3 regions of the Serratia sp. PL7 genome follow, and region 2 is predicted to be linked to each of the others. Evidence: riboswitches for the same ligand, from Rfam matches in the RefSeq annotation. Region 2 holds a riboswitch; each other region holds the start of a gene.
The links. Region 2 has a riboswitch for fluoride ahead of N6G83_RS05810 (DHH family phosphoesterase). Riboswitches for the same ligand answer to the same signal wherever they lie in the genome.
Positions count from the first base shown of each region.

Region 1 (7,921 bases), on a different contig from region 2:
CTGTTTTGAGATGACCTGCACGCATAGCCACTGTCATATCGGCGATAAAGCTGTCGATCGTCTCTCCGCTGCGGTGTGAGATAAAGGCACCCCAGTTGTTGTCATGGCAGAGCTGAACCGCATCAAAGGTTTCACTCAGGGAGCCAATCTGATTGAGTTTAATCAATGCAGCATTCGCAAGATTTTCATCAATCCCGCGCTGTATATACTTCACATTGGTCACAAACAGATCGTCACCAACCAGTTCAATCTGATCTCCCAATCGATCATGCAGAATTTTCCATCCTGCCCAGTCATCTTCCGCGAGGCCATCTTCAATAAGGACAATCGGGAAGGTTTTAACCAGCATCTGGTAGTAGTCCGCCATCTCCTGCGAGGTCAGCTCGGCATTCTCCGTACGCAGATGATATTTTCCGTTTCGATAAAACTCACTGGAGGCTGGGTCCATACAGATAACGATATCTTCATTAGGGCGGAACCCAGCTCTCTCTATGGCAAGGACAATCAGTTCCAGCGGTTCACGATTTGAAGAAACTGCCGGAGCAAAACCTCCTTCATCGCCCACACCGGTTGACAGGCCCATTTCAAGAAGAACCTGACGAAGCGACTGGTATACTTCACTACCCCAACGCATGGCCTCCCTGAACGTTGGTGCGCCGTAAGGCGCAATCATATATTCCTGAAAGTCAGCCCCCTGACCGCGGGCATGAACGCCCCCATTGATGATATTCATGCAAGGCACCGGCAGCAGATTTGCCCCAATCCCACCAAGATAGCGGTACAAAGGCGTATGAGATAGTTGAGCGGCGAGCCGTGATACGGCCAATGAAACGCCCAAAATAGCATTTGCCCCCAGGCGCGCTTTATTATCCGTCCCATCCAGGGCAATCATAATGTTATCGATGCCGCGCTGATCGCGTACATCATGCCCTTTAAGGCTGTTATGAATCTCAGTGTTAACGCTTTTGATCGCATTGAGGACACCTTTCCCGCCGAAGCGCGTTTTATCACCATCGCGGCGCTCTATAGCCTCTCGCGAACCGGTACTTGCTCCGGAGGGGACGGAGGCTCTTGCAACAGTACCGCATTGGGTTGAAACATCGACTTCCAGGGTTGGGTTACCCCGAGAGTCCAGGATTTCACGGGCATGGATTGTTTCAATAATAAAGCTCATATAAACCTCTAATATCAGTTGGTTGCAATATGCTTAATCAACACGTCAACGGTCAGATGGTTGACGAATTCAATTGAATGGGAAGAGAGCATCCCGAAAAGTCTGTTTTTATGTCCCATAATGACCAGATCTACACCCGCATCGGCGACGTAGGCCTCTAGGTCTTTAAAGCGGCTGATCGTCACTATCTCTTTCACATCCACGGGAAAATTGACTGTCTTCACTAACCGACTAAGCATTGCTTTTGCCGCAATAATTTCAGCAGACTGCCGGTCTTTCGTTAAAGAGTCTGAGGTAATGTCTAACTCTTGAAGATTTGAAGTGAGGTGTCCAAGGGTGATCGCCGTCCCTTGTTCATGAAAACTCCTGGCGACACTTTGAAGCAGAAACTGGCCGTCGGTTTCATCGCTGAGCATTAACAGAGCATGTTTATACATTTGCATTGACTACCTCGAGGAGGTTGAGAAAGTATCCGTCAGCCACGGCAGTATCTCTTTTTTCCTGCTTATAATGCCTGGAAGAGACAGACACGTTAGATTGAGCGCATTATTTTCTGAGAAATATATCGTTGTGTTTTTCTTAAAGATGTCCGTGACAGCCAACATCGCAATGTCAAAATCGCCGGACTGACACTCTTTTGTTAATGCGATAAGTAGGTCAGCGAGCATTGCATCTACTGCTGACATGCTGGCGACTTCGATTTGAGAAAGCAGCACCGACTGGGCGTTAATCCGGTAGCGCTTGGCGTCTTTCTTAAGAAGTGAGTCTGGTGTTTGCCCCCCAATATCTGTTTTCGCGATCAGCAACTCTTTCACGAAAGAGTCATAATTGAGTTGGCTTATGGAGAATAATGACTGCACGGCAGCGATGTCATGAGCTGTAGTGGTAGGTGATGTGAGCGCAACAGTATCACTCAGTATCGCTCCTAACATCAGGATGGCTTGAGATGAAGAGATCGGCTGAGGATTTTCAAGGGTAAGGATTTGCCAGATCACCGTGGCACAGCAGCCGTAGGAACGTATCCAAACATCCGGAGGATCCTGTGTCATAACCGTGCCCAGCCGGTGATGGTCTATGATGCCAACAATGTTGCCGTCGGCAAGTGAGGAAGGGCCCTGTTCCAGATCGGTAAAGTCGACCAGCCATACCTGTTTGCCACTGAGGTCTCCGTCGAGCAAGGGGGGAGGGGCTACTCCGGCCTGCTGCAGAATAAACGCCGTTTCAGGTGTAATGTCACCGAGCCTAAAAGGAGTCGCGCGCTTGCCGAGATTTGTCAGCCAGTCTGCTGTAATGAGCGCGCTGCAGATGCTGTCGCTGTCGGGATTCTGATGGCCAAAGACATAGATCATTTCAGCGTCTCCTCTGAGGTATCAGACGCAAGAAAGATCAAAGGTAAAAGATGATTTTTTTTCATAAGTGTACCTGACATACGTGCCTAAGGATAAAAGCAAAAATGTATATCAGGCGTCATCATCCGAACTGGACAGTCCGGCGGTTGGGAAAGGTGGAACACCATCACCTTGAAAAAAAGCATAGGGCAAAATTATAATCTGTGCAACAAAAATGCCGCCTACTTTGATCGTGATCATTTTTTCCTGACATTCAGAAAATCGTTTAAAGCTTCACTACTTTGAATTCTAGGTGAATTTTATTATTCTGAATTACGTTTCACGACTACATTGAAGTACTCTACAACCGGACCCGGCGCCACCGTTATCACAGCGGCATCTGTCAAGAGGCCTTCGAAAAGGCCTCATCGTGAGGACAGAAGCAGTCTGTAGAATTGGGAGTGCTCCAGTGATGGAATAATATCCGATTAATCACTAAAAGCCATATCCTATATCAAACGTCCCTATGTTTGCATTGTAATTGTGCATTTTCATCCGTTGATAAGATAAGCCGATATTCCAATTTTGCTCATCACCAAAATAATATTTCCACCCAACGGCGCCATAAAGGCCAAGTCCGTTTTTACTCTCAATAGTATTATCTTCATGATAAAGGTTAGTGCCTGCTCGAATATAGAGTGAATGATGCCCCAAAGGCAGCGTGGCTTGCAAGGCGAGCGGAATTGTATGATAGGTTATATTTTCAGGATGAGCGTAACCATCTGAAATAATTAGGGCTGTATCGCCAGCTAGGCTAGCATGTCCATAGGCATAGCCAGTATAAATGCCCAGGTTTTTTGTAAAACCATATTGATACCCTATTTGTATATGACCACCTGCATCATTACCTTCTATATAAGTAACTCCAGAATTTAAAGATAACTCTTGCCCTGCAAGTGCAGATAGTGGAGCAATGAGGAAAAGCAAAGCATAGCATGTTTTTTTAATTTTCAAAATACACTCCTTAGATATAACTAAACGTTCTATGGTGGGAAATGTTTTTTGTTGATATCACCATGATGTAATGCCTAATGGTAATATTAACAAACTAAACAATGGTTTCGTCTATTTGTTGATACTCTAAAAGATAATCTACCTAGTCTTTTAATTGCGGTTTTTGTATGGGTGGGATGATGGTTTGACACTCCTCTCATAGAAGCGCTCACCATATTGTTAACTAAAAGAATGGTACCTATTAAAAATAGGGTTTTTAAAAATTTATTCATGATGGCAATGTCCAAAATATGCGTATTTTTATAACTCACTGTTTTAAAAAACATTTTATGATGTTTTTTATTGCTAATTACAGATCGTGAGGAATAGGAGAGGTAATAAATACAGGGTAAAACAAAGGCAAGGATGGATTTAGAGGGTTTATTCTCTACGTGTACCAAGTAATAATAGGTTTTTGTTGATTTTTTCATGACGATACCTGACAAGTTAGCCTATTTGAATAAGCGAAAATATATCAGGCGCCATTATCCACTTTATAGGTTAATTATAAGTGGCGGTTCGGAGAAGGTAGAGCACCATTACCTTTGCGTCAATTATCATTCAACAAAACAGGGAAATCAAGAAAAAAATAAAAATGGAAGCCAAGATGTTCAATATACCTAAGTAATGATAAATGGCGCCCCACTAACATATTGTATTATATTTATTTTATTTTTAGAGGTTACACACTGGTATCATTATCATGCACATCTCACTTACTAATTAGCTACATTACTTACTATAGTTTAACTTAGAATCAATGCGGCAACGCCACAAATGCAGTTTAAAATCCATGATGATTGTTTACTTTAAATTAAAAGTGATTTTAATAATTCTTTCTATGTAAATAATTTTGATGAGGGTTTAGTGATTTTCTAGGCATGGTCTAATGTTGGGTCATGTTTAATGGCATATGATTTTATGCTATGATTGAGGTTGATTAACTATCAGTGAGAGATTGATTCAATGAAGTTAGATGCAATACTTTGGGATTATGATGGAACACTGGTTAATACCGTTCCCAAAAATATTTCCATCACTAAGGAGATTCTATCCATTGTCGCGCCGCATTTGACAAAAGAAAATTTACCCAAATGCTTACAGAGTGAAGAGTTATACCATATTGCTAATCATAGAGCTAAAAATTGGCAAGAGCTATATATTGATTACTATGGGTTGTCACATGAAGAAATGTTAATTGCCGGAAGCCTGTGGGCAGAGTTTCAAGATAAAAATAAAACCAAAGTTGTGCTTTTTGATGGTGTTAAAGATGTTTTAATTAAATCAAAAAATATCCCTCATGGTATTTGCTCACAAAACTCAAAGGGAAATATCCGTAGAGTGTTTGAAATAAATGGGGTGTCTGAATTTTTTAAAGCTATTGTTGGTTATGATGATGTTCCAAATCATTACCAAAAACCACATCCATTTGGTGGTGTTAAATGTTTAAAGTCAATTTTTGGCCGTGCTAAAAATCATTCAATTATGTATATAGGTGACCATGAGTCTGATACGCAATTTGCTCGTAACATACAATCCGAACTCGGAATTAATGTTATCTCAGTCGCTGCGGCATATAGTCTTTCTGAACCTAAACACTGGAAAGTTAAGCCAGATTATATTGCATATACTACAAAGGAGCTTTTATCTATTATTGATATTCACATGTAAATATATTAAACAGGGTTTTAACTCAGGCGTTCTTGCAGGCGAAACGTTGCAATGCCCTGGTCATATCACACATCAACACTACGTTTAGTTTGTCATTCTTTCAGTCCAGAGCTACTTATAGCGCCTTCTTAACTAATATGACATGTACGAGCAGCCTCTTCGGGCTGCGCATTCTCGTCTTCAAGTTACTTCAACCGTTCAACGTCGGGCTGTACTGGCCCACGGATGGCAGACCATACGTTGTAATATTACCAGTAATGATAATGACTTTATTCAGATAATATATCCCATTATCACTTCAATAATGATAATTATTATTGAACTCTATTTTTGTGTTTTGGCCTGATTTCCCATTAAAATTATCTTTCATTTTTTGAATGATGATAATTATTTTGTATAACGGAATTGGTAAGGGGATATATCAAAGTGTAAATCAAAAAAATATATTTATGTAAGGCTATTTTTATTTATGAAACTAAAGATTTCAACAGATTTTTTTACTCACTATAAATGGCAATTAAAACAAGGGATTGTTGTGTTTTATATCCAATCTGTAACATAGATAAAAACGATCGATTGAGGTTTTTTCATTGGTAATAACGTGTTTTACTGTAGGTGTTATTGATTTAGTCTTTTGCGAAAATTCTTAATTAATATTTAAGAGGTTGTAATGAAATGTCATTTTTTTAAAGCAAGAAGCTTGTGCTTTTTACTTGGTGCGGCCATTTCCGTCGTGGCTAATGCTAGTGTAAATAGCAGCTCTATTTCTGGTGAAATTTCAGTTTCCTTGAATGTATTACCCGGCTGCGTTGTTAAATCTGCCCAACAACCCAATGACTTATCGACTGTCGCTGATGGTCAGCAATGGATGACGTTAGCTTTTCCTGATACTGGCGCAACCGCAGGCTCTCAACTAAACGCACAAGATAAAATGAATGTTCAATGTACGGCGGGAGCACAGCCTTCATTGACATTAGACGCAGGGAAACAGGGTGATAAAGACATGTACAATATGTTGAATGAAGATAGTACAACGAAAATGCCCTATACCCTTTCCAGCGATCAGGAAGGTACCAGTATTATCAAGCCGAATGAGCCAGTAAAAATCACCAGTTCTGGCGATGTCGTGCTCTATGCTAAGGCCACGGTTCCACAAAATGCTCAGGCTGGGAAGTATACTGACACCATTAAAGCCACCATAAGCTGGTAATTGAAGGTCATGGGCATCAAATTGTCTTCAACATCCTTGATACTGGTGCTGGGGTTATCCACCATGAATTCCCCTGTACAGGCTAAGGCTGGCCAGCAAGTCAGCGCGAAGTTTGATGTCACGGCCACTATTAATAACGGTTGCAGATTCATAGGGAGCAATAAACTTTCTGTGGATCTGCCTGATCTATTGATTGGTCAGTCCTCAGTTTCCAGCCAAACCTATTTTAACCTGCAGTGTACACCTGGTGCTAACGCAACCATTAGCATTGATGGTGGGCAGCATTCCTTAAGCGGGGGAAACCGGGCGCTAGCATTAGATGGAGGAAATGATCAACTGATCCCCTATCAGATTTTTGCAGTGAAAGAGGGAAAGAAGATTGAATGGGAAACGCCCATTATATTCACCCCCGATGAGTTAAATAACAAAATTGAAATTGACGTGGAAATAAATCACCCTCCATCTCCACTTATACCAGGTCATTATACAGATACAGCAACTATAACTGTCTCTTACTAAATGCAAAATAAATTGTTTGGTGGAATACCGCATGAATAAATTCCTTTTTTCTTTTGCCATGCTGGCATTTTCTACTCATTGCTTTTCCGCAGCAAATATGGAAATCTGGCCGGTCACGATTTCTTTTACTGGTAGTGCTAAGAACAGCGTTTTTTGGTTAAAAAACGTAGGTAGTGAAAGTGTCAGTCTGCAAGTCAGGGTATTGAACTGGCAACAGGCAGACTCTAAGAACTTGTATTCGGAACAAAATGAGGTTTATACGGTACCTGCTTTTACCATTATCCCGCCGCAAAAAAAGATCCCGATAAGGATATATGGTATCAAGAATCAAGGCGAAAAAGAGCATGACTTAAAGGTTATTATCGACGAGTTACCGACGCCTGATGTAAATCAAAAGAGCACACAGAACAATATAAAAATCCGCATGCAATATATTCTCCCCCTGTTTGTCTATGGGCAAGAGTTGCAACCCGCTATTCTTCCTGGTGCAGACGGTGTACCAAAAGAAGAACATCATTTAATCTGGTCTGTTAAAAAAAATACGCTATGGATAGAGAATCATGATAAGACGCACGTAAAAATCACCTCCATTGATTTTAAATGTGGAAAAAAAGCATGCTATCACCAGGATATTCCCGTCAGCTATGTTTTGCCAAATGCCAAAATGGCGTTCGTACTCCCTCATGATCATTTAATTCCAGCTGCTGCAAGCGCTTTGGAAATTCATCCATCCAGATAAGTAGCAGCAATTTTCCCTGCGCCTGGCTGAGAGCGAGAGCGAAATGATAATGAATAAGATTACGTTATCTCTGCTAATCATAATACCGACGGCGATGGTTCATGCAGCAACCTACGTTGACACTATTCCCGCCCAGAACAACGCAAGGCAGGACCATATTTTCATGGTCAATATTAGCGAAAACGGGAAACATTTGCCCTATCCTGAGCGGGTCATCATGAATGGCA
Region 1 is NZ_CAMFLB010000017.1:147,549-155,469, reverse strand. It holds gene eno (phosphopyruvate hydratase) at 1-1,174, opposite strand, end outside; gene N6G83_RS38990 (universal stress protein) at 1,189-1,617, opposite strand; gene N6G83_RS38985 (manganese-dependent inorganic pyrophosphatase) at 1,621-2,523, opposite strand; fluoride riboswitch at 2,629-2,703, opposite strand; gene N6G83_RS38980 (outer membrane beta-barrel protein) at 2,998-3,516, opposite strand; gene N6G83_RS38975 (HAD family hydrolase) at 4,522-5,226, shown strand; gene N6G83_RS38970 (spore coat U domain-containing protein) at 5,897-6,436, shown strand; gene N6G83_RS38965 (spore coat U domain-containing protein) at 6,446-6,955, shown strand; gene N6G83_RS38960 (molecular chaperone) at 6,987-7,694, shown strand; gene N6G83_RS38955 (fimbria/pilus outer membrane usher protein) at 7,744-7,921, shown strand, end outside.
Region 1: another riboswitch for fluoride. It lies ahead of N6G83_RS38985 (manganese-dependent inorganic pyrophosphatase); the one in region 2 lies ahead of N6G83_RS05810 (DHH family phosphoesterase).

Region 2 (7,921 bases):
CGCCTGACCATAGCTGAGCGCGCCGGACCAATTCACCCAGAGATCCGGGATCTCCTGCGCCAGGCGTATCCAGTCAGCCACGATCTCGCGCCGCAGAAACGCGTCGGGCGCGCCCTCAGGCACGCCTTCGCTGATCCAGCCAAACGAGCGGCCTGTGGCTCCCGCCGCGGGATGCGCCTGCTCAACCACGATAACGTGCTGCCCTTGGCGCGCGAGATGATAGGCGATCGATGCGCCGACAATCCCGGCGCCCACGATAACCATGCGTGATGATGTTCCATTCATTTAATGATGTCCGAACCTCATTTCAAGTGTTGTCGCCAAAGCAATCCTGCCGCCAGGCAGGCTACCCCGCCGCCGCAGGCCAACACGGCATAAGACGTGCCCCAGCTCTGGGTGGTATCCATCACGATGCCAAAGGATAACGGGGCGAACGAACCGATGCCGAACCCCAGCAACGATCGCCAGCCCATCACGCTGCCGAGCTGTTGCGGCGGCACGTTGTCCGCCATCGCCGCCGACAGCACGCCGGAGTCGCCAAGAATAAAGAAACTGCCGATGCTGACGAACAGCAGCGTCCAGCCCGGCCCCCAGTTCGCCGACCACCCCATCAGCAGCGATCCCAACGCACCGGCGGCGCCCACAAACGTCAGCACCGAGGCACGATTGAAATAGTCGGAAACGGTGCCGACAATCAGCGTGGCGATCATGCCGGCCAGGTGGATCACCGCCGCGGCGATCAATCCGGCGCTGAGCGGATCCAGAGAGAAACCGCTCAACGCCTCGCTGACCAGGCTGGGTGCCCAGGCCCAGTTACCGAGCAGTTCCCAGCTGTGAGCGATATACCCGATCAGCAACAGCAGGGTCGCATAGGTGATAGCATAGCTTTCTCGTTTCGTCTTTCTCCCCAGCGTGCGCGGTTGCGGTTCCTGATAACCGACCAGGGCCAACGAACCCGCCAGCGCCCCCAGTAGCGCACCGGCGGCGCACAGGGCAAACGCCACGCCGGCGCCCCAGCGCATAGCGCTCCAACCGGCGATGAAAACCGACAGAAAATACCCCAACGAACTGGCCGCCAGGATCATGCCGATGGCGTAACCGCGTCGGGCCGGGCCGTTCATCCCCATCGCTAACAGCAGCGCCGGCGTATAGGCGCCGCCCTGCGTCAGGCCGACGAAGGCCATCAACACCAGAGCGCCGATATACGAATGGGCAAACACGGCGAACAGCATCAGCGCACCGGCACCCAGCCAGGAAAACAGCAGATACACCCGACGCGCGCCCAGCGAATCACACCACCAGGAAGCCACCAGCAACGCCAGGGCGTTGGTCAGGCTGAACACCGTCTGCACTGTACCGGCGGAGGCGGCGTCGAGCTGCCACTCGCTTCTGATGGTCGGCAGCGCGCCGGCGAACATCATGGTGCCCAGGCAGAGGCCGGCCCGGCTCACGCAAAGCAAAAAGAAAGCTCGCATCTCAGGGGCGCCTCCCTGTCAACCGCAGGGTGAGGATAACGCCATTAACACGCATGACCGATAGCCAAAAGATCCGCATCATAAACTCAGCAATCAGAAGGAGATGCCTCATCATAGTGAGCAAAATCAACGGCTGACAAACGATCTTTCCTCCCTCACTTGGTTGAGCTAGACTCAACCTATGAAAAAAATTCACTCCCTGCCGCACCTGTCCGCTTTCGAAGCCGCCGCCCGTCTCGGCAGCTTCAGCGCCGCTGCGGATGAGCTGTTTCTCACCACCGGCGCGGTCAGTCGCCACATCCGCAGCCTGGAAGAACAGCTGCAGCTCAAACTGTTTTATCGCGGACACAAGTCCGTGCGGCTGACGCAGGCCGGCGAGAATTTTTCCCGCACTGCGTCCCGAGTGATAAGCGAATTGTTTTCGGCGGAAAGCGCACTGAAAGCGAGCGCCGGCCGGCAGCGGCTGGTGGTACACAGCCTGCCGACGTTCACCATGCACTGGCTGATGCCGAAATTGGCAGCGTTCAACGAGATTCATCCGGAGGTCGCGATTGATATCACCACCGCCACTGGGGCCGTCGATCGCAATATGCCGTTTGACCTGGCGATCCGGCGCGATCCCGCGCACTTCTCCGGACTGAAAGCGATCCCTTTTTTGCAGGAAGACAGCCTGCTGGTCTGCAGCCAGAGCTATTTGCGCACCATGCCGATCAGCGCGCCAGACAATCTGGCCGAGCATACCGCCATTCGCATCCGCGCCCGTGAGGATTTATGGCACAGCTGGTTGAATACCTATCCGACGGCGCTGGACGCCTCGCCGCCGCCGCTGACGCTCGACCATACCTTCGCCGCCATTCAGGCGGCCGAAGACGGCCTGGGACTGGCCGTCGTGCCTTACCTGTTCTGCGCCAAACATCTGTCGTCTGGCCGGCTGGTGTCGCCTTTCCCAGCGTTGACTATCCGAACCGGCGTTTATTCCCTGCTGCTGCGCGATCGGGACGATGAGGTCGTGAGCCAATTCGCCGCCTGGCTGCAAACGTTCCAGGCGTAAGCGCCGTATCGGAAACGCGTCACCCTCCTGGACATGCGCGAGCGTTTCGCGCGTCCAGTCGGTAAACCAGGCAAAGACATTCTCAGGCGTGGAGCGTCAGGCCTTTTATCGCCTTATCCACCGCTTTCTTCGGCCCGCGCAACGCCAGGCCGACCAAATCCAGATTGTCCGCGTCTTCAGCGAGAAAAACCTGCCGGTTGGCTGCATCGTGCCCGGTCGCAAACATGGCGTGCACATAGGGAACCAACGTCAATTCCCGCTCCAGCCCTTTGCGATGCACCTTTTGCAGGCCCGGCAGATCCGCGGCAAAAATCAGCATCGGCTGCCCGGAAATGCCGCCGTAGCGTCTGCCTTGCGCATCCACATAACACTCGCCGATGATTTCCGGGGCGGCGGCGGCGATGCCCGTCGCCAGAAAGGCCACCACATTCAGCCGCTGCCAGGTCTGCAGATCGTCGCGTACGATAAACGCTATCTTGGTATCAAACATGTTTCGCTCTACTCCGTTGTGCTCTTAAAATAAAAGCGCATCATCGGCGATGGGCGAATCAGCGGTATAGAACGTTTGTGCACTGACGTTGATAGGCCACCGGCGATAAACGGTAGGCGCGCTGGAACCAGCGGCCCAAGTGGCTCTGATCGGCAAAGCCCACCTGCATCGCGACCTACGCCGGTTCTTCCCCCTGCGCCAACAACAAGCGTGCAGCCCGCAGCCTCAGCCGGACCAGGTAAGCATGCGGCGACTGGCCGAAGGCCCGGGTGAACTGGCGAGTCAGGCGGAAGCGGTCCAGGCCGCACTGAAGCGCAAGTTCATCCAGGCTGGGGTTACCCGCCATGTGCTCGTGCAGGTAGTCTCGTAAGCGATTCATCACAATCAAAGCATCATCGCTTTGGGACGTTGGCCTGACGCGTATATGCCGCGCCAAAAGCGTCAGCAGTTGATCCAGGCTTTGATCGCGCGCCAGCCGGCCTTCCCCCTGATGCAACGCAAAAAAAGCCTGTTGTATCGCGGTCGCCAGCATCGGATCGTCGGTCAACGTGCTGTGGAAGGCGCCTTCCAGCACAGAAACGTCCCCTAATCCGCGGCGGTTCATCGCATCGGAAACCCAATGCTGCGGCAGATAAAGCATGGCATAGGTAAACCCTTCGGCCTGCGGCGCATGACCATCGTGCACCGCGCCCGGCTCGATCAGCATGGCACGTCCCGGCCGGCTGGTATGCAAGGAACGATGACAGTTGAAACGTTGTAAACCTTGCTGCGTCACGCCCACCAGCATTTCGTCATGATCGTGGGGATCGTAGGCATGCCCCTGAAAGTGGGCATTGACGCTTTCGATGCCGGTTTCGTCATCGCGCCGCAGTTCCAGCCAGTCTTTGTGTTGATGATTAGACGCCATGCAGTCAGTCCGGAGTTCTGCTCACAGGAAAGAAGAAAACAGCTTACCCTGAGACGGTCACCGTTTCACGCTCATAACTCGCAGATGGCATAAGTGCCCTTACCGGCCGATTTCGCCTGATACATCGCGCCGTCGGCGCGGGTCAACAGCATCTCCTCCGTCACGTCAGTGTGTGAGGAAATCGCCGCCCCCAGGCTGGCGGACAGGCTCACCGTCTGCTGCCCGATCTGCGAAATATCAGCCAGCCGCGCCAACACGTTTTCGCAAAATTCGCTGACCTCGCGCTGCGGTTCCGCCAACGGCCACAGGATGACCGTGAATTCGTCACCGGCCAGGCGCGAAACGCTATGGCGCTCGCCGGCGCAGGCGCTGAGCAACCTGGCGAACGTCTTGAGGATCAGATCGCCGAAGTCATGGCCATAGCTGTCATTGAGGGCTTTGAAACCATCGAGATCGATGAACACCAGCGCCATTTGCCGCTGTTCGCAACAGGCCTGCACCGTGCTGGACAACCGACGCAGAAAAGCGCGGCGGTTGGTCAACCCAGTCAGCATGTCGTGCGTAGCATCGTACTCCAGCCGTTGCTGCAGGCGCTTCAACTCGGTAATGTCCATGGACAGAATGTAAAACCCCTGAGCCTCGCACGGCACCAGCGTAGTGTGGATCATCAGCAACCCCTTCTGGGTCTGGAGCTCATTTTCGAAGCTCACCATTTCCCCCGCCAGGGCCCTGTCTATCATCGGTTTCGCTATCTGATAAACGTTCTCCCCCATAAAATCGCGCACCGTCATTCCTCTAAGGCGGCTTTCTTCCAGGCCAAACCAGGTTTTATAGGCGCTGTTAGCGAACAGGTAGCGTTCATTACCGTCGATTTGGCTGATCAACGCCGGCATGTTGTCAGTAATGGCCCGCAGGCGTTCCTTCTCCGTGCTGAGCTGATATTCGGCGAGTACCCGGGTTTCAATCTCTTCGTTGAGTTTCTTGACGACCACGTTCAGCTCCCGCGTGCGGATTTCGACGCGTTGTTCCAGCTCGTGTTGCAGAGAGAACAGATCGGCCTCCGCCGCCTTGCGCTCGCTGATATCGACGATAACCGAGATGAAATGATCCGGTTTGCCGTTAGGCAGCCGGTTTAACGCCACCGTCAGCTGCACCCAGACGATCGAGCCATCGGCACGGAAATAGCGTTTCTCCAGCGAGTAAGTACTGATCTCGTTTCTCAGCAGTTGCTGCAGTTTTTCCAGATCGGTGTTGAGATCGAGCGGATAGGTAATGTCCTGAAAGGTGCGATCCATCAGCTCGCGCTCGGAATAGTGCAACATTTCGCAGATGCGCGGATTGACCCGCAGCCAATACCCCTGCAGTGACACCAGCGCCATCCCTACCGCCGCCTGGGCGAAGGTCTGTTCGAACAAGGCTTCCGAGCGTTGCAGGTTGGACTTCAGGTTTTCGGTATAGACATGGCGTTCAATGCTCTGCAGGTACTCTTCCACCACGGCGGCGAAGTCGTGCAGGTCGGCCACCTGTTCCGGAGAAAACGGCTGCGGCTGGCTGTCGATAATGCACAGGGTGCCGAGCGGCAAACCGTCGAGCGACAGCAGCGGTTGCCCAACGTAGAAACCGATTCGCGGCCCGCCGATCACCAGCGGATTGTCGAAAAAACGCGGGTCGTTGGCGGTATCGGGCACCACCAGCGCTTCACGTTGCAAGATCGCATGGCCACAAAATGAGATGTTACGCGGCGTTTCCCGGACATCCAGACCGTAGCGCGATAGAAACCATTGGCGATCCCGGTCGATCAATGACACCAGCGCAATGGTGACGCCGAAGTATTTCGCCGCCAGCCGTGTAATACGATCCAGTTTTTCCACCGAGTTCGAATCCAGCACGTTCAGCGAGTTCAGTACCGACAGACGTTCGGCTTCGTTTTCGGGGAAGCAGGGTTCAAGCATGTTGTCTCCCATTGTGTCACCCACGGATCCGGCGCAGCCAGCCTGCGTGATTCCGTTCAGCCTATCCGTCGGTTAGCGGCAAATATCCTTGTCCATCATAGACTCACTCAGTATCAATCCGATTGCGCATTCTCGCCAGCTTTGCCGGGCGTTGCGTTTGCCACCGCGCTGCGCTACAGTCGTTCACAAGGTGATGGTGTTCCACCTTTCCCAACCGCCGCGTTCGCTCGAACCGGATGATGACGCCTGATATACAACTTCGCTTTATTTTTTAGGCAGGTATGTCAGGAGTCGCTATGAATGAAATCTCACGTCTTACCCCTTTTCCATCCCAGCCTGATCTCGCCGTGCGGGAAATGCCGCTGTACGTTTTCGGCCATAAAAATCCCGACAGCGACAGCATCTGCAGCGCGCTGGTGGTCGCGGACTGGCTCAATCACCTCGGCAAACCGGCCGTCGCTTTCCGCCTTGGCGAATTGACGCCGGAAACCCGCTACATACTGGCCGCCGCCGGCGTACAAACACCTGCGCTGCTGACAGACGATCTCCGTGACCGCAAAGTCTGGCTGGTGGATTTTACCGACGTCGAACAAGGGCCGGCCTCATTGCCCGACAGCGATGTGGTCGGCGTTATCGATCATCACCGGCTGGGCACCTTGATCACCCGCAACCCGCCCGATGTCTGGATCCGCGCCGTTGGCTGTTGCGCCACCGTGATCCTGTCCATACTGACGTCAGATACGCCGATGCCGCTTTCTTCCGCCCAGGCCACGCTGCTGCTGGGCGCGATTTTGAGCGATACCGTTGCGCTGAGCGCACCGACCACCACCGAACAGGATCGGGTGGCGGTCGCGCGGTTATGCGCAATCTCTCACGTTGACTATGACGCCTTCATCGCCGGATTGCTTGCCGCCAAAACCGATCTTTCGGGGCAATCCGCCCCGCAGTTGCTGCACCGTGACGCTAAGAATTACCGCATCCATAGCGTCTCGCTGCTGCTGTCGCAGATAGAAGTGCGGGCTATGAGCGATATCGATCCGCTGTTGCCCGCGCTGCAACAGGCGCTCGATCAGGCTAAGCAGGAGGCCGGGCTGGAGATGGCCGCGCTGCTGGTTACCGATATCACCCGCCACCGCTCTACCCTGTATTTCTCGTCGAACCGGGTGCTCGCCATTCGGCAGGTGTCGCTGCCCGGCATGACGAGCCGGAAAAAAGAGGTTTTACCGTGGTTAACCCTACAGATTGCTAACGCAGGGAGATAAGTCATGTCGCTCTATCAACATGCTTTACTGCTGGTGCAGGATGAACGCGACGGCCGGCTGCTGTTACGCCATGCCGAACGCCTCAATCAGCAGATGAATACGCGCATTACCGTGGCGCACATCAGCGCCGACTATGCCGAGCTGGACTACCTCAGCGATGCACAAACCAAAGATCGCCAGTCCAGCGAGGTGATCGCTGCCAAAGCCATGCTCAGCCGGCTGGTGGAAGACTGCACAATCCCCCTGGAGGTGCGCGCAATTGTCAGTATTCACCGCTTCAAAGACATCGAGGCCCTGATTGCCCGTGAAGGCGTCGATCTGTTGCTGCTAGGCCATCAGAACCGTCCGTTCGGCGTCTTTGCCTCCTTCGGCTTCGAGTTCATTAACCATTTGTCGATCGACGTGCTGATAAAGCACGTGCCCACTCCCTAGAATGAGGTGATCATCCATGAGCTATGAAATTGAAAACGTAACCGCCAGAGAGATCCTGGATTCGCGCGGCAACCCCACCGTCGAAGTTGAAATGACTGCGGCGGGCGTCGTGGCACGGGCTTCGGTTCCCTCCGGCGCCAGCACCGGTTCACGCGAGGCGGTGGAACACCGCGACGGCGATCCGCACCGTTACGGCGGTAAAGGCGTTCAGGAAGCGGTGCAAAGCGTCAAAACGGCGATCAATGAAGCGCTGCGCGGGGTGGATGTACGCCAACAAGGGGAGATTGACCGCCGGTTGATCGCACTGGACGGCAGCGAGAACAAGAGCCGATTGGGGGCCAACGCCCTGCTC
Region 2 is NZ_CAMFLB010000001.1:1,237,118-1,245,038, forward strand. It holds gene N6G83_RS05780 (NAD(P)/FAD-dependent oxidoreductase) at 1-285, opposite strand, end outside; gene N6G83_RS05785 (MFS transporter) at 303-1,475, opposite strand; gene N6G83_RS05790 (LysR substrate-binding domain-containing protein) at 1,657-2,526, shown strand; gene N6G83_RS05795 (DUF2000 family protein) at 2,609-3,016, opposite strand; partial or broken gene N6G83_RS05800 (AraC family ligand binding domain-containing protein) at 3,075-3,923, opposite strand; gene N6G83_RS05805 (diguanylate cyclase domain-containing protein) at 3,995-5,875, opposite strand; fluoride riboswitch at 6,056-6,131, shown strand; gene N6G83_RS05810 (DHH family phosphoesterase) at 6,172-7,137, shown strand; gene N6G83_RS05815 (universal stress protein) at 7,141-7,569, shown strand; gene eno (phosphopyruvate hydratase) at 7,586-7,921, shown strand, end outside.

Region 3 (7,921 bases), 1.4 Mb from region 2:
CCGCGGCATCAACCTGCAGTCCGGTAACGACGCCTGCGTGGCGATGGCCGACTACGTCGCCGGCAGCCAGGACGCGTTCGTTAACCTGATGAACACCTACGTCAGCAAGCTGGGCCTGCAGAACACTCACTTCCAGACGGTACACGGCCTGGATGCCCAGGGCCAGTACAGTTCGGCGCGCGACATGGCGCTGATCGGCCAGGCGCTGATCCGCGACGTGCCGGAAGAGTACGCGATCTACAAAGAAAAAGAGTTCACCTTCAACAATATCCGCCAGATGAACCGCAACGGTCTGCTGTGGGATAACAGCCTGAACGTCGACGGCATCAAAACCGGCCATACCGACGCGGCGGGTTACAACCTGGTGGCTTCGGCGACCGAAGGCCAAATGCGCCTGATCTCCGCCGTGATGGGCGGCCGCACCTACAAAGGCCGTGAAGCCGAAAGCAAGAAACTGCTGACCTGGGGCTTCCGCTTCTTCGAAACCGTGGCGCCGCTGAAAGTCGGTAAAGAGTTCGCCTCCGAGCCTGTCTGGTTCGGCGATGCCGACCGCGTTGAGCTCGGCGTGGACAAAGACGTCTACCTGACCATTCCGCGCGGCCGCATGAAAGATCTGAAGGCCAGCTACGTGCTGAACACGCCGGAAATTCACGCGCCGCTGGCGAAAAACCAGGTGGTGGGCAGCATCAACTTCCAGCTGGACGGCAAAACCATCGATCAGCGCCCGCTGGTGGTGATGAACGAAGTGAAAGAAGGCGGTTTCTTCAGCCGCATCGTGGACTACATCAAACTGATGTTCCACCACTGGTTCGGTTAACGGTTGAAACGGGCGAAATTGCCCCCATATACTGAATAACATTAACTCCCGCCCCGGCGGGAGTTATAATTTATAGATTAGCTAGCACTCTGGAGCGCACGCACATGCAAAAAACTAAACTGAACGAACTGCTCGAATTCCCTTGCTCGTTTACCTACAAGGTGATGGGCCTGGCGCAGCCTGAGCTGGTTGACCAGGTAGTTGAAGTGGTGCAGCGCCATGCGCCGGGCGATTACAACCCGCAGGTCAAGCCAAGCAGCAAAGGCAACTACCACTCCGTCTCCATCACCATCAATGCCACTCACATCGAGCAGGTCGAAACCCTGTACGAAGAGTTAGGCAACATTGAAATTGTTCGCATGGTGCTGTAATTCCAGCATAAACCCCTGCTTATCAACCCGGGATGGCGCAGCGTCTTCCCGGGTTGCGCATTTTTGGTCAGCGAAAGGCTGGCCGCAAGCCGGAGCGCCCGGTATAATGGCTTTACCACTTCTGTAACCTGACGATGACTCTTTTGCAACCAGACAAGATCATTTTGCGTCAGCTGGGGTTGCAGCCCTACGCGCCTGTATCCCAAGCCATGCATAACTTCACCGACAGTCGTACCGAGACTACGCCGGACGAACTGTGGCTGGTACAGCATCACCCGGTGTTCACCCAAGGCCAGGCCGGCAAAGCCGAGCATGTGCTGATGCCCGGTGATATCCCGGTGGTCCAGAGCGATCGCGGCGGCCAGGTGACCTACCACGGCCCGGGTCAGCAGGTGATGTACGTGATGGTCGATCTGAAACGCAACAAGGTCGGCGTACGTCAATTGGTCACGGCGATAGAAGATACGGTTATCAACACCCTCGCCCACTTTCGCCTCGCATCGCGCGCCCGTCCGGATGCGCCTGGCGTGTACGTGGGGGAGCAGAAAATCTGTTCGTTGGGTTTGCGGATCCGCAAAGGCAGCTCATTCCACGGCCTGGCCCTGAATGTGGCGATGGATCTCAGCCCCTTCCAACGCATCAACCCTTGCGGTTACGCCGGCATGCAGATGACGCAGGTCAGCGCGCTGGCGCCCGGCGTTGGCATTGAAGACATACACCCAATCCTGGTACAGGAATTTGTTCATTTACTCGGCTACCAGACGGTCGAGCTTCGTAACTGGAACCTGCACGATTATGAGTAAACCAATTCAGATGGAACGCGGCGTCAAATACCGCGATGCTGACAAAATGGCGCTGATCCCGGTCAAAACGGTGGTCACCGAACGGCAGGAGCTGTTGCGTAAACCCGAGTGGATGAAGATCAAACTGCCTGCCGACTCAACGCGCATTCAGGGCATCAAAGCCGCGATGCGTAAAAACGGCCTGCACTCCGTCTGTGAGGAAGCCTCGTGCCCTAACCTGTCCGAGTGTTTCAACCACGGTACCGCCACCTTTATGATCCTCGGCGCTATCTGCACCCGCCGCTGCCCGTTCTGCGACGTGGCCCACGGCCGCCCGATCGCGCCAGACGCTAACGAGCCGGAAAAGCTGGCGCAAACCATCGCCGACATGGCGCTGCGTTACGTGGTGATCACCTCGGTTGACCGCGACGACCTGCGCGACGGCGGTGCTCAGCACTTTGCCGACTGCATCTCGGCCATCCGCGCCAAGAGTCCGAACATCAAAATTGAAACGCTGGTGCCGGACTTCCGCGGCCGTATGGATCGCGCTCTGGAGATCCTCACCGCCACGCCGCCGGACGTGTTTAACCACAACCTGGAAAACGTGCCGCGCGTCTACCGCCAGGTGCGCCCGGGCGCCAACTATGAGTGGTCGCTGAAGCTGCTGGAGCGCTTTAAAGAAGCTCACCCGGATATCCCGACCAAATCCGGCCTGATGGTCGGCCTGGGCGAAACCAACGCGGAAATCGTTGAAGTGATGCGCGATCTGCGTCGCCACGGCGTGACCATGCTGACGCTGGGCCAGTACCTGCAGCCGAGCCGTCACCACCTGCCGGTGCAGCGCTACGTCAGCCCGGCCGAGTTTGACGAGATGAAAGAAGAAGCGATGGCGATGGGCTTCACCCACGCCGCCTGCGGCCCGTTCGTGCGTTCGTCTTACCACGCCGATCTGCAGGCCAAAGGGATGGAAGTGAAATAACGCGTAATAGTTTGTTACGCTAAAGACGGCGGAAACGCCAAAAAACGGATGTCCGCAAGGCATCCGTTTTTTATTGCGAGCAGTCAGACGGAATTAAACGTCTTTCTTTTCGACGCTCTGCTGAGCGGACTGGCTCTCGGCGGTGCTGTTGCCGGCGGCCGGCGGCGTGCTGTCGTCGCCCACCGCTTTTTTAAAGCCTTTCAGCGCCGCGCCAAGATCGGCGCCGAGCGTGCGCAGTTTGCTGGTGCCGAACAGTAAAATCACCAACACCGCAATCACCAGAAGTTTGGTAATGCTGATACCTTCCATACTCACCTTCTTATCATAGAGCGCTGTGTGAACAGCGAGAAAAACTGACCTTGCCTGCGAATATTTAGCGACTTTCCTTCGGCTCACACAACCGCAACATGTAACAGAGTGAGATCCGTTGCAGGAATGTCACGCAACCTCGCGGCGTGAATCCCAGACTATTCTTAGTTTATCACCCGCATGATACGCTGCCGTGATACTCATCAGGGAGATGCCGGATGTATATTGCCCCATCCATTTTCGATGCCCGAAAATCCGGCCTCAGCTTCGCCAAACGCACCTATCTGCCCCGCGTCGCCGGTCTGGGGCTCGGGTTTATCTGCGTTTGCGCCGCGCTCTATCCCTTGGCTCCGCCCGCGGCGGTCTGGCTATTGCTGGCCTTTCACGGCTTTCTCTGGCCGCATCTGGCCTATCGCCTGGCCTACCGCGCCAAAGATCCGTTCAAAGCCGAGATCCGCAACCTCTTGATCGACTCCGCCTTCGGCGGCTTCTGGGCAGCGATGATGGCATTCAATGCCCTGCCGGCGATCGTCATCCTGTCGATGATGAGCATGAACAACATCGCTTCGGCCGGCAAAGCGCTGTTTGTCAAAGGATTGGCGATTCAATTGGCCACGGCGATGCTCACCGGCGCGCTGCTCGGCTTCCCGTTTCATCCATACAGCACGCCGCTGCAAGTCTATCTGTGCCTGCCGATGATCTACCTTTATCCGACGTTGCTGGGGCTGGTGACCTACCGCACCGCCAAACGGCTGGCGGAAAAAAAACAGGAGCTGCAACGCATCAGCACCCGCGATGGGCTGACCGGCTTATATAACCGTCGCCACTGGGAACATCTTCTGCATCGCCAGTTCGATAGCTGCCGCCGCTACCAGGACAACGCCACGCTGATCCTGATGGACATCGACCGCTTCAAAACCATCAACGACACCTTCGGCCATGCGCTGGGGGATGAAGCCCTGGCGGTATTGGCGGAAGAGCTGCTGATCGGCTTGCGCAACGTGGATATCGTCGGGCGCTACGGCGGCGACGAGTTTGGCGCGGTGCTGCCGAACACTAACGCCGAACAGGCGGAAATCGTCCTGCACCGCATCCAGCAGCGGCTGGACGCGGTCAGTTTCAAGGAGGCGCCGCAGCTGCGGCTGCAGATCAGCGCAGGCATCGCTAACTACCACCCCGCGCTGGGCGGCTATCTTGACTGGCTGAAAGCGGCCGACGGTGCGCTCTATCGGGCGAAGCATAATGGCCGCAACCGGCTGGAAACGGCAGTGCCGCCAGGGGAGTAACTTACTGACTTAATAACTTGGCAAAATACTTCGGCGCTTCGACAAAGCCTTCGCGCCGGTAAAACGTATGCGCTCGCTCGCGGCGACTGTGGCAATGGACCTCTAACCGATCGCAGCCGCGACGGTGCGCCAGCGCCTCGCCCTCCGCCAGCAGCCGCCGGCCTACGCCCGCGCCGCGCGCTCGGTCATCGACGCAAAAATAGCTGATGCGGCCAATGTCGCCGGCCAACGCCAGCTGCGGCAGGAAATGCAGCGACAACACGCCCAACACCTGCTCCCCGTCCGTCGCCACCAGCAGCGCCTCATCCGGATGCGCCAACAGTTGCTGCATGCGCTGCGTCAGAAACGCCTCGGTGCCGGGATAATCCAACGCCGTCATTAATTCGGCGATAGCATGGCGATCGCTCAGGCGCGCCGTTCTGATTTGCATAGGGTGACCTCGCAGAGTGTCGATACTACAAAATAGATGGCGTTAGGTGTAACATCCACCGGGTACGGCAAAAAAGGCCGTGCGGCACGCTGGAGATGACATTCCTCCCTAACCGCCTTCACAGGCTGATGATGTCTACGTAACCTCTCGGAGAGAGGCGCGTAGCGTTACGCCTGTCCCTTTCCGAGTCCCGTGAATTTCTCTGATTGAAAGGTAGTTGCCCCATGTTGAGTTCTTTACTGGCCGTATTTATCGGCGGCGGCGTCGGCAGCGTTTTGCGCTGGGCGGTAAGCATGAAAATGAATCCGCTGAATGCCCACATTCCGCTCGGTACGCTGATGGTCAATCTGATCGGTGGTTTTATCATCGGCCTGGCGATGGCGATTTTCACCCGCATGACGCATCTGGATCCCACCTGGAAATTACTGATTACCACCGGGTTCTGCGGCGGCCTGACTACCTTCTCCACCTTTTCGCTGGAGGTGGTATACCTGATGCAAGATGGCCGCTTCGGCTGGGCGCTGGCCAACATGCTGCTCAACCTGGCCGGCTCGCTGGCGATGACGCTGCTGGCCTTTATGCTGGTAATGTGGCTCAACGGGCGCTAAGCCCTTAATGTTTCCTTAATCTTGCATGCGCATAATCTCATCCAGTACTCCTGACTGGATGAGAAACCGCTATGTTTAGCCTGCCGAAAACCGCCGCCGAAGCGATTGCCATTGCGCTGTGCGTCCTGATCGTCGCCGCCTTTATCAAATCCTACCTGTTCGCTTAAGCGCCCTTACCCGCAGCACGCGTTCATCTTGCGTCTTTCCGGCCGTTTACACTACAATTGAGAATGAACGTTCACACCCAAAAATGTGAACCCGGCTCACGCGTAGCAAAGGATCGGGCAGATGCTCTCCCCCAACGACAGTAAACAGGCCAAGGTGCAGGCGCGCCGCGATCAGATCGTCGAAGCGGCGAAAATCAGTTTCCGCCGCCACGGCTTCCACGCCGCCAGCATGGCGGAGATCGCCCAAGGCTCGCAGCTCAGCGTCGGTCAAATCTATCGTTATTTCGCCAATAAAGACGCGATTATCGAAGAGATCGTCAACCGCATCATCACTAACAAGATGCAGCGGCTGGAAAACCTTGGCGATCACATCAACCTGATCGCCGGTACGTTGGCGGCGCGCACGCTGTTTCAGCAGCCGGGCGAGAGCGAAACCGATCACATGCTGATGCTGGAAGTGACCGCCGAGGCCACGCGCAACCCGGTGGTGGCCAAACTGCTCAGCGATGCGGAAGCGCGGCTGTTTCGCCACGTGTGCCACAATCTGCAGCGGCTGTATCCCCATTTCAGCGCGGAAGAGATCGCCGCGCGGGTGGAATTTATCGCCGTCATGAGCGAAGGCACCGGTTACCGTATCCTTACCACGCAAAAAGCCGATGCGTCCCTGCTGCGCGATCTGTATCAGCAGGCCATTTCTCACCTGTTCAGGAAACTCTAATCTCCCATGACCAAACACTTAGCCAGACAGCGTCTGGTGTACGCCGTCGTGCTTGGCCTGCTGGCCGCGCTGGGGCCGCTGTGCACCGATCTCTACCTGCCCGCCCTGCCGGAAATGGCGGGTGAGCTGAATACCTCCACCGCCGCCGCGCAGCTCAGCCTGACCACCGGGCTGCTCGGTCTGGGCGTCGGCCAGCTGATTTTCGGCCCTTACAGCGACAAATTGGGCCGTATGCGCCCGCTGCTGCTGTCGCTGATCCTGCTGCTGGGCGCTTCGCTGTGGTGTGCGCTGGCGCCCACCATCGACCAACTGCTGATCGCCCGCCTGCTGCAAGGCATCGCCGGTGCCGGCGGCGCGGTGATTTCCCGCGCCATTGCTCGCGATCTGTACGCCGGCCATGAGCTGACCCGTTTCTTCGCCTTGCTGATGCTGGTTAACGGCCTGGCGCCGATCGTCGCACCGGTGCTGGGCGGCGTGATGCTGCAGGTAATGAATTGGCGCGGTATCTTCGGCGTGCTGGCGGCCATCGCCGTGCTGCTGTTCAGCCTGTCGGCGCTGAAGCTGCGCGAATCCCTGCCGGTCGAGCGCCGCAGCCAGGGCGGTATCCTGGCGATGCTGATGTCGCTCGGCGGGTTGCTGACCCAGCGCTATTTCATGGGCCTGTGCCTGACACAGGGCTTCGTGATGGCCGGCATGTTCGCCTATATCGGCGCCTCGCCTTTCGTCTTGCAGCAGATCTACGGCCTCAGCCCGCAGATGTTCAGCCTATGCTTCGCCATTAACGGCGTCGGCTTGATCATTGCGGCACAGCTGGCCAGCCGTCTCAGTTCGCGTTGGGGGGAACGCCGGGTATTGAGGGGAGGGTTAACGCTGGCGGCCGTCGCGTCGCTGTTGCTGCTGTTGGCCGCCGCGCTGCATGCGCCGCTGGTCGTGTTGCTGGTGCCGCTGTTCTTCTCGGTAGCGGTGATCGGCATCGTCGGCCCGACCGCCTCTTCGCTGGCGATGCAAAGCCAGGGAGACAAAGCGGGCAGCGCCTCGGCCTTGATCGGCGTGTGCATGTTCGCCCTCGGCGCCTGCGCCGTGCCGCTCACCGGGCTGGGCGGCACCTCGGGCCTGTCGATGGCGCTGACCATCGTCGGCTGTTACGCCATCGCCATCCTGCTGTTCGGCCTGTTGGCCCGCCGCAACGACGCATAACGCGCCCAATAAAAAACCCGCTCAATGAGCGGGTTTTAAGAAATTCAGCTACGCAGCTTAGATAGCAGTAACGTTAGCGGCAGATGGGCCCTTGGCACCGTTCGTGATTTCAAATTCTACACGCTGGCCTTCAGCAAGCGTTTTGAAACCGTTGCTAACGATGGCAGAGAAGTGGACGAAAACGTCCTTGCTACCATCTTCCGGAGTAATGAAACCGAAGCCTTTGGATTCATTAAACCACTTAACGCTACCTTTAA
Region 3 is NZ_CAMFLB010000001.1:2,684,241-2,692,161, forward strand. It holds gene dacA (D-alanyl-D-alanine carboxypeptidase DacA) at 1-817, shown strand, start outside; gene ybeD (DUF493 family protein YbeD) at 922-1,188, shown strand; gene lipB (lipoyl(octanoyl) transferase LipB) at 1,323-1,991, shown strand; gene lipA (lipoyl synthase) at 1,984-2,949, shown strand; gene tatA (Sec-independent protein translocase subunit TatA) at 3,043-3,258, opposite strand; gene N6G83_RS13080 (diguanylate cyclase) at 3,477-4,544, shown strand; gene N6G83_RS13085 (GNAT family N-acetyltransferase) at 4,546-4,974, opposite strand; fluoride riboswitch at 5,057-5,119, shown strand; gene crcB (fluoride efflux transporter CrcB) at 5,199-5,582, shown strand; gene N6G83_RS13095 (TetR/AcrR family transcriptional regulator) at 5,871-6,467, shown strand; gene N6G83_RS13100 (multidrug effflux MFS transporter) at 6,474-7,664, shown strand; gene cspE (transcription antiterminator/RNA stability regulator CspE) at 7,722-7,921, opposite strand, start outside.
Region 3: another riboswitch for fluoride. It lies ahead of crcB (fluoride efflux transporter CrcB); the one in region 2 lies ahead of N6G83_RS05810 (DHH family phosphoesterase).